2 regions of the Paenibacillus sp. FSL L8-0340 genome follow, and region 1 is predicted to be linked to the other one. Evidence: riboswitches for the same ligand, from Rfam matches in the RefSeq annotation. Region 1 holds a riboswitch; the other holds the start of a gene.
What was found. Region 1 has a riboswitch for cyclic di-AMP ahead of NST07_RS12735 (KamA family radical SAM protein). Riboswitches for the same ligand answer to the same signal wherever they lie in the genome.
Positions count from the first base shown of each region.

Region 1 (4,420 bases):
GGGTCCATTCGGAACGGACGGCTTCCCGCAGGCGCGGGCCCTCTGACGCTGCCTCTATCCGCCGGGCAATCCGCTTGGCCTTTGCCGGGAACTGCTGCTCGAACGCCTTCAAGGCTTCTCTGCTCCGGACCCGCTGTCTCTGCAGAATGTCCTCCACGTCCATAGGGGCCTTGCAGAACTCAGCGATCTGCTTGTCCAGCCACGCGTCATCTTCTCCCGGGTCAGGATACGATAATTCCATTTCATTCGGTCCCCGGTGGCCATACTTCACAAGGTATTCCTTCCGGCTCATTTCTCCCTTTATTACTCTGGAGATTCCGATCAGCGGCCCCAGGCTTTCCAGCTCTACGGAGCCCCCGGCGTTGGACAGCAGCCTATTGGCCTCTTCTTCTCCGGCCGCCTCGCTAAGCTGCTTATGCAGCTTCTCAAACTTCTGCATTTGGGCAGAGGGCGCTTCCAGCGCCGACCACAGCGCCGTGACATTCTGCGGCCACAGCTCCTGCCTCCAGAGTGACAGCAGTTCCTCCCGGGTTGTTGCCGCTTGGAGTCTGGTTGTCAGCCGTCTGCACCACTCCGGTGAATCTTCCAGGAACTGCGGAAGGGTTCTAACGGTCTGGCGAATTTGTTTCATACTATGCATCATCTTGGGAAGCACAGTCTTGAGCAGCTCCCGTTTGGTAAATGGATATACCGGCAGAGCCATGCCTTCAGGAAGCTCTCCAAACACCCGGCTCATTTTCTTCCATATCGGCTTGGTATTCAGTCCAAATGCCGAGAACATCGATACCGAAAGACTAACATTAGTGTACACCCTTCCGCAAATATTGCCGGACATCACATAATGCCCCGGAATAATATTGTACTCTTCATCCAGGGAGCGCAGGATAGACCAGGTCAGAGGAGTTAAGACACCGGAGATGGATTCGCCCACATTGGTATTGGTCCAGAGAAAATCACCAGCCAGCGAGTCGTTGATCTCGAATGTATTGCGGTTTCCCGGGTTCAAGGTCGTAACCGGTCTCGTCTGCAGGAGGTAGACCCGCCCCTTTGCGACCGCCCACTCGATATCTTGGGGAGCTCCAAGCTCCTTCTCCAGCCGGCATGCATACCGGTATAACTTGGCTGCATACCGCTTGAACTCACCCGGGCCTTCATATCTGCCCCGGTTCCTTGCCAGCGTGAAGGAATATGCGTCGCTCTCGCCTGAAACTAACTGTTCTCCCAGCCCATAGACATAATTCCCCGGCAGAACCGTGCGGCTGCCTGTTATGGGGTCAGCGGTGAACAGGACTCCGGAGATTTCCGAGTGAATCATCAGCTGCACGACAATGGCAACCTTATGGGAGGAGTCCATGTCCTGCATGGAGCTGTAGACTTGAACCCGTTCGCTATCCTTTGAGTGATACACCGTGTACATCGCTTCACGAATCTGTTCATCTGTTTCCACGTTCAACACCGTTTCGAATTCCCCGGCAAAAGATGCCTCCGCCGAATCTTCACTTAAAGCCGAAGATCTGACAGCAAATCGTGCATTCTTATGTATCATGCGGATTTTCTGCAACCTGGCTGCACTTTCAGTCCAAGCCTCTTCCTTTAATTTATCGCTTTCAAAGGCCGAAGGAAAGACAACAAATCCCTCCGGCACAGGATATCCCGCCTGAAGCATTCTGGAGAGCATCGCTCCCTTACCTCCTGCTTCGACATATTGCTCCGGGCTTAGCTCGGCGAATCCTCGGATCATCTGTCCCATATCCAATTGCTCCTTTTGATATATTTGAAACTTTATTTAATTTGATATTAAGTTTCATTTAATACTTTATTCCACTATTGTATTAAACGTCAAGCTTTACTTCATCTATCTAGGGCGTGTCTTCAAACCGCTTCCCCGTCAAAACCTGCTGCTGTATGCCCTAAGGAATCATGGGTACAGTGCCATTTTCTGATCACACGCGGAGAAAGGCGTTTCGCCACCAGGTAGTTTTTTCGGTGGAGGCTTACGTCTCGGTGTTTCAAAGACTTCGCTCTTCTTTCGAAGGCTTGTGTGTGCGACTGGAAAGTGTATTCTTGGCTCTGAGTACAAACGGACCGAGTTGCACTTATTTGGGGCTTTTATCCTGTTACAGGAGACAACGGACTCCAGCGCAGTTATTTCTCCCTGATGGACGTTTTTAAAGAGAATGCAGAGCAGTAAGGTCGCCTGGGTCCGCAAAAGAGAATAAACAGGGATTTTACTCTCCAGAGCTCTTCCAATTTGAAGACATGCTCTAGTTGATTAATTCCGTCAACAAAAAAGGTGTTCTCAGCAGTTATGAAATGGCTGCTAAGAACACCTTCGTTTGGTGAACAGGATAAACATGAGCACTTGGTGCGAATACTCCGCGACCGGACCGTTGGTCCAATCACTGTGTTCCACACTTTTTTTGAACTTGTTTTGCAAAATATATCAATGGTTCCGATAGGTAATATCTAGCCCATCGAGATATTAACATTCCAGAAGGAGGTTGTCTTATTTCAAGTCATGAACAAGATCAGCCTTCGGAGCTGCAGGAACAACTCACCCTACTCAATTTTTTGATGATTTGGCTTGGTCCTGTATCCCTTGCCGCGGGCAAGTTTAGCTTTGACTTTTCAAAACTTCCCGGGTTATACTTTACCTACGCTTAATTTCCAGCCTTTGGCAGGAAAGCGGGGGAACCAGTCTTTTGGGGCGAATCATTCACAGAATGTAGGGTACCATCTTACCCGAGTCCGTCAGCTAACCTCGTCAGTAGTGGATGGGTCTGCTTTTTTAGGTATATTCATAACCAGAGACCCTTGCTAAGGGTCTCTTTTTTGTATTCTCATGACCCTGCTGGCAGCAGTTTGGCTATCGACCTCAAGGCTCCCTTTTTTCTCACACTATGAGACCAAGGAGAGATGCAAGTGCAAAAGGTAAGGTACATAACGGATATCAACAAGGTTGCCATGCTGTCTGAAACGGAGAAAGAAAAGCTGAAGGAGATCACCGGCAAATTTGCCTTTCGGGTCAATGACTATTATCTGTCGCTGATCGACTGGGACGACCCGGGTGATCCGATCCGCAGGCTCGTCATTCCAAGTGAAGGTGAACTTGAGGAGTATGGCTGCTGGGATGCATCCGATGAGGGAATGAATTATGTAGTGCCGGGATGTCAGCACAAATACAGAACAACGGCCCTTCTGATTGTCTCCGAGGTGTGTGGAGCTTACTGCCGCTACTGCTTCCGCAAGCGCCTGTTCCGCAATGATGTGAAGGAAGCACAAACCGATGTGGCTCCTGGGCTGGAATACATCAGGAATCATCCAGAGATCAATAATGTGCTGCTTACCGGCGGAGACAGCCTGATTCTCTCTACCTCTAAGCTGCGCTTCATCATCGAAAGCCTGAGATCCATTGACCATGTGAAGATTATCCGGCTGGGCTCCAAAATTCCCGTATTTAATCCCATGCGCATTTATCAGGACGAAGAACTGCTGGAACTAATCCGTACTTATTCATCGGAGGACAAACGTATTTACGTCATGGCGCATATTAATCATCCCCGGGAAATTACGCCCGAAGCCAAACAAGCATTCAGAGCACTCCATAATGCCGGGGCAATCGTGGTTAATCAAACACCGGTGCTGAAAGGCATCAACGATGATCCGGCGGTACTCGGAGAACTGCTCGACCGGCTGTCCTGGGCCGGAGTCACTCCCTATTATTTCTTCGTGAACCGGCCCATTGCCGGCAACCGCGAGTTCGTTCTGCCGCTGGAGCGTGTCTACAACATTGTTGAGGAAGCCAAGGCCAGAACCTCAGGTCTGGGTAAGAGAGTCCGTCTATCCATGAGCCATTCCTCCGGTAAAATCGAGATACTGGCGATTGAAGACGGCAAGGCCTATCTGAAATACCATCAGTCCAGAGCGCAGGAGTACGGCAAATTTATGATCCTGGAATGTCCACCGGATGCGGAATGGTTCGATGATCTTCCCGGGAGCGAGAAGCACTGGACCCATCCTGCTTCCACTTCCCAGATCCCGCAGCTCCTATAAAAGCCAGCACAGTCCCCTTGTCAGCATCGGGACTGTTTAGCGTGTTTACCGGCTATTCCATCCCCTGTGAGAACAGCTTGCTGATGAGCGCTCTCCGGCTGGAAACGCCGGTCTTAGAGAAGATGGATTTCAGGTGATCCTGTACGGTGTACGCAGAAATATGCAGCGACTCTGCCAGCTCCTTAGTGGATAATCCGCGGGAGAGCATCTCGGCCAGCTGCTTCTCCCTCGCGGTCAGCTGGCAGGCATCGGCCAGCAGCCGGAAGATCTCCGAGGACTTGGCATAGACAAAAGCAACAGCCAGCTCCGTCTTCTTGCCGCTGCCTTCAAGCCTGCTGGCCGTAACTGTCAAGTATGCCCCATCCTC
Region 1 covers NZ_CP151967.1:2,872,193-2,876,612, reverse strand. The annotation lists gene NST07_RS12740 (PEP/pyruvate-binding domain-containing protein) at 1-1,750, opposite strand, end outside; cyclic di-AMP (ydaO/yuaA leader) riboswitch at 2,648-2,783, shown strand; gene NST07_RS12735 (KamA family radical SAM protein) at 2,923-4,053, shown strand; gene NST07_RS12730 (helix-turn-helix transcriptional regulator) at 4,106-4,420, opposite strand, start outside.

Region 2 (4,420 bases), 2.8 Mb from region 1:
TATTTCTTCTCTGCAAGCCACATGGCAACATTCGCAATCTCTTCGGGAGCAAGCTTATCCTTGAAAGACGGCATTTGGCCGCGTCCCTTCGTAACAATGGTGTAGATTTCTTCTGCGTTATGCTGGCCGCCTTCCTGCTGCAGACTAGGGCCTAGACCGCCCTGTAGCTGATCACCGTGGCAGGTAATGCAGCTTGCCTGTACAATCGCTTCGGCGCTGGTGGCATCCAGTGTGACTTGCGGCATCGTCGGGTTATTTTCTTCGGCTACCTCTGCTTTGCCGGGCAATGTGAACAAGAGCACTACCGCAAAGGCACAGGCTGCGAAAAACAAACCGCCCATGATCCATTTCTGCATCTTCATCCGTCCCCTCCATGTAAGCTGCTTCCTACATTATATAGGATGGTGAAGCGTTATCATAGCATTTGTGTCAAAAAAGTGGACGATTTCAACACTAAAATTTTCAATTTAATGGAACGTTATGTTGTTTATCATAGACCATGCAATAAAATGGCTTATTTCCGGTTGGAGTAAGGCGTTCATAAGTATCCGTGATCGTGAAGCCGCATTTTTGGTATGTTCGGATCGCCCGCTGGTTCCAGGTCAATACTTCCAAATCAATCTCCCGCCCGGGATACCGCTTTAGCGCGGCCTGAACGATGGCTTCCATGAAAATGTGGCCAAGACCGTGTCCGCAAAGCTCGGGGCGCATTCCAATACCCAGCCTGACGACACCCTCCATCGGAAACAACTGCGCAAAGCCGCAAAGGATGCCTTGCTCGTTGACCACGGAAACATACTGGTCCCTGCGGAGCTCTGGATCGCCAAATTCAATGCCAAGCGCCTCCATTTGGGACCAAGGCATCCATTCGTAAATATTATAAGGCGCTTTGTAATTCCATGCGGCGATGTCTTCAGCATGGCTGATCTCCATGGGAACCACATGGAATGTAACGGGGGAGCTAATCATAAGGCCACCGGCCTCCTTTCATAGGGAGCAACAGCACTAGCTATACCTAATTATATCCATAACTGGCCTGATTCGACTCAGAAATTTCCTGAAAGGCGGAAACTTGACAAAGTGGTAAAAAATATTTTATGAAATGGAGGAAATTTGGGTAGATTTATGTTTTGCGGATATTGAGAGGGGTAAGTAATTTTATAGACAAAAAAAACAGGCCCCCTCCAGATTTCGGCAAAAATCATGGAAGAGTGCCCGTTTTACGACAACTTATTGCACGTCATCATTGTCTTGGGAATCAGAAGTAACGGATTGGTAAGCATCTGTACTCATGATCCGTTTGGCGCCAACGTAACGGTTGACGTAGTAGCTGTCACTCATCGTGCTGATGGTTACACCACGGGAGGATGAAGCATGTGCGAATTTGCCCTCACCGACATAAATGCCGACATGGGATACACCTTTACCGCTGGTATTATAAAATACAAGATCTCCCGCTCTCAGATCGTCCCGGGAAATGGCGGTACCCATTTGGTATTGGGAACCGGATTGGTGTGGCAGATTGATACCGATCTTATCAAAAACGTACATTGTAAATCCGGAGCAATCAAAGCCGTTGGTCGATACACCGCCGGATACGTATTTACTTCCGATGGTCTTGTCGATGACTTTATCCATTTTGGAATCCGCGAAAGCGCTTCCTGCTCCGATGGTAAGCATAATGGAAAAGCTTAGTACTGCTGCTGCTAACTTCTTCTTCAAAAGTGAATACCCCTTCCAAATGCCTACGAGGTTAGCTTAAGGGTTCGGTTGAAGGTCCCCTATGACCCCTCTGTGAATAGGAGGTCAATTCACCCAAAATCGGTTCCCCCGTTTCCCTAATGGTTAGGGAACTCGGCATGACTGTTGATTAGGATTAGCTTGTTAACCAATACATGACAAAACCTTTGTAAAACCCGATTGAATAATTACAAAAATGTTACTAAAAACTCACTGCGATAATTGTAACAAAGACTTCGCCAGTTGGCAATCACTTAAAACATATTAATGCATAATATTTACGCTTTTTAAGAGTTGATTTTGCTAAAAAGGTCTTATATTTACACGCTGAGTAAGCTTTAACTTAGATTTGTTGGGATTTTTAGTAAAAAGGTGTTTCACAGGCCTCAAATACGTGTAAAAGGTAGAATAAGGAAGACAAAAAGGAAAAACCCGGAAATGATTACGGCAATAATCAGTTTCCGGATTTCTATAAGTTACAATTATTTATTGGAGGATGGAATTCCTGAGGGATGTCAATCGTAAGCGATAGCTTTGTAAGCTGTTGTGCTCATTACTCGTTTGGCTCCAACGTAGCGGTTGGCCCAATAGGATTGACTCATTGAACTGATAGTTACACCACGGGATGAAGAGGATTGGGCGAATTTTCCGTTGCCGACATAAATACCGACATGGGAGACTCCATTGCCAAGGGTATTGAAGAATACCAGATCGCCTGAACGGAGGTTACTCCGTGATACGGCGGTTCCAACGCTGAATTGTGCTTTGGAAGTGCGGGGCAAGGTAAGGCCAACGTTCTTAAATACATATTTGGTGAATCCAGAACAATCAAAGCCGGCAGTGCTTGTGCCCCCGGTTTTATATGTCGTTCCGAGTGTTTTTGTAATAACCGTATCCATTCTGGAGTCGGCGAAAGCGCTCCCTGCTCCAAGCGTGAACACCATCACCAGCCCTAATGCTGCTGCGGTGCATTTCTTCTTAAAATTATGACTTTTCAAAAGATGTACTCCTTCCAAGGCCTGCGAGGTTAGCTTAAGGATTCGGTAGAAGGTTCCCCTATGACCCCTCTAAAGCGAGATCAATTCACCCAAAATATGGTTCCCCCACTTCCCGGTGCCGGGAATTTGGCGTTTTATGCACCGAAACAGTGACGTGTCGACAAGGTTAAATGCTTAAAGGTACATTCATTTGCTTCAAATTAGTTTCAAAAGATTACAAAGTTGTTACTACTGGTACAGGCATCATTGTACCAGAGGATTTACAGTTTTGCAAATACCCTAAATCACGTTGTAACCAAAAGAAGAGTCCCGCCCTTTATCTGGGGCAGTGACTCTTCTATTATGCCAAGGGACTGGCGTAATTATTGTGGAAATGTTTTACTGCACCAAAGGTGATACTGCCCCGCTAGGCTCCACATTTTGAACAGCGTTGAGGGAAGCGGTGAAAATTGCCGGAACAGCAGTGCGGGCAGGCCTGGACAGAAAAGTGCGGTCACTCCAGAGAGCAGCAGCAGAAGCAGGCCGCCGGCGCCGAACAGTGCAGATATACAGGTGGAAGGGAGGATTACCCTCAGGCCAACCAGCAAGGAAGAAAACATGCCTGTTCCTCCGGTGAAGCCAAACTGCATGTACAGCAGCAGAATGCGGATCAGGTAGAAGTACAGGAGCCAGGCCAGAACATAAGGAACCAGTCTCAGCAGCAGAGTATAATCGAGAATACCGCTGAGGAGAAGCCCATACATTTTGGGGAGAAGCCAATACAGCGGTGTTGCGGCCAGAAGCCATTCCGCTAGACTGAACAGCAGTACGGGGAGTCCGTAAAGCTTCATTCCGGGAAAAAAGAACATTCCCCGCTCCCCTTTGCGCTCCTGGTGCAGCTCATGCAGCAGCCCTGCGCGGATAAAGGGGGAGCATAGCAGCCGTAGCGCTGAGAGGGCCAGCAGCAGCCAGAGCCAGCGCAGCACCCCGGGGTCTGTGCTAAGTGCAGTCTGTCCTTCGATATAATACAGCAATCTGCCTATTCCGCTGCCGCCGGCGTGTGTATCGGGATAACGGAGCAGCACCGGGATGAGGGCTGACCTGACGAATCTGTACAGGAAATAGCCCCAAAGCAGCCGATAGATAAAAAGCAGAATCAGAATATAAAATTGCTCTTTCATGCTGTACCAGCCGCGAACTATCGATCTTTTCACAATCCTTCACCTCACCAGACAAGAGTTCCGAGCAGGGTTTCAAGCAGCTTCGTTGCGCTAAGCGTCCAGCGGGAGAGCGTCTTTCGCTCCAGCTCCGCCAGTCTAAAATTGTTGAGATGCTTACTCTCCAGCAGAATGGAGTGCTCCGGATCAATCTCTGCAGACAAAAGAGGCGCTTTGTAGGCTAGCTGAAAGGTGGTTTCCTTCTCTGTCCCATTCCAAAACTGCTGGACAGTATAGCCATCCAGGAAGGTGAACTTTATGGGGACGTCACCATACTGATTTCCTTTATTGCTGACCGCTACTGAGCTTTCGTAACGGGCATTATCATCGCCGCCCTCTTTTTTTGGGTCAGAGATTTTAATGTGATCAATTGAAAAATCCGGAGAACCGCCGCTGTATACATATTGGTCGAAGTAGGCTTGCCAGGATTTTTTGGTTACCTTCTCCACGATTTTCTGAAAGTCGGCGGTAGAAGGATGCCGGAAG
Region 2 covers NZ_CP151967.1:101,122-105,541, forward strand. The annotation lists gene NST07_RS00490 (cytochrome c) at 1-356, opposite strand, end outside; gene NST07_RS00495 (GNAT family N-acetyltransferase) at 463-969, opposite strand; gene NST07_RS00500 (C40 family peptidase) at 1,231-1,680, opposite strand; cyclic di-AMP (ydaO/yuaA leader) riboswitch at 1,728-1,870, opposite strand; gene NST07_RS00505 (C40 family peptidase) at 2,256-2,684, opposite strand; cyclic di-AMP (ydaO/yuaA leader) riboswitch at 2,742-2,880, opposite strand; gene NST07_RS00510 (hypothetical protein) at 3,101-3,931, opposite strand; gene NST07_RS00515 (M1 family metallopeptidase) at 3,943-4,420, opposite strand, start outside.
Region 2: it holds a riboswitch for cyclic di-AMP, as region 1 does, so the genes downstream of both, NST07_RS00505 (C40 family peptidase) here and NST07_RS12735 (KamA family radical SAM protein) in region 1, are expected to answer to the same signal.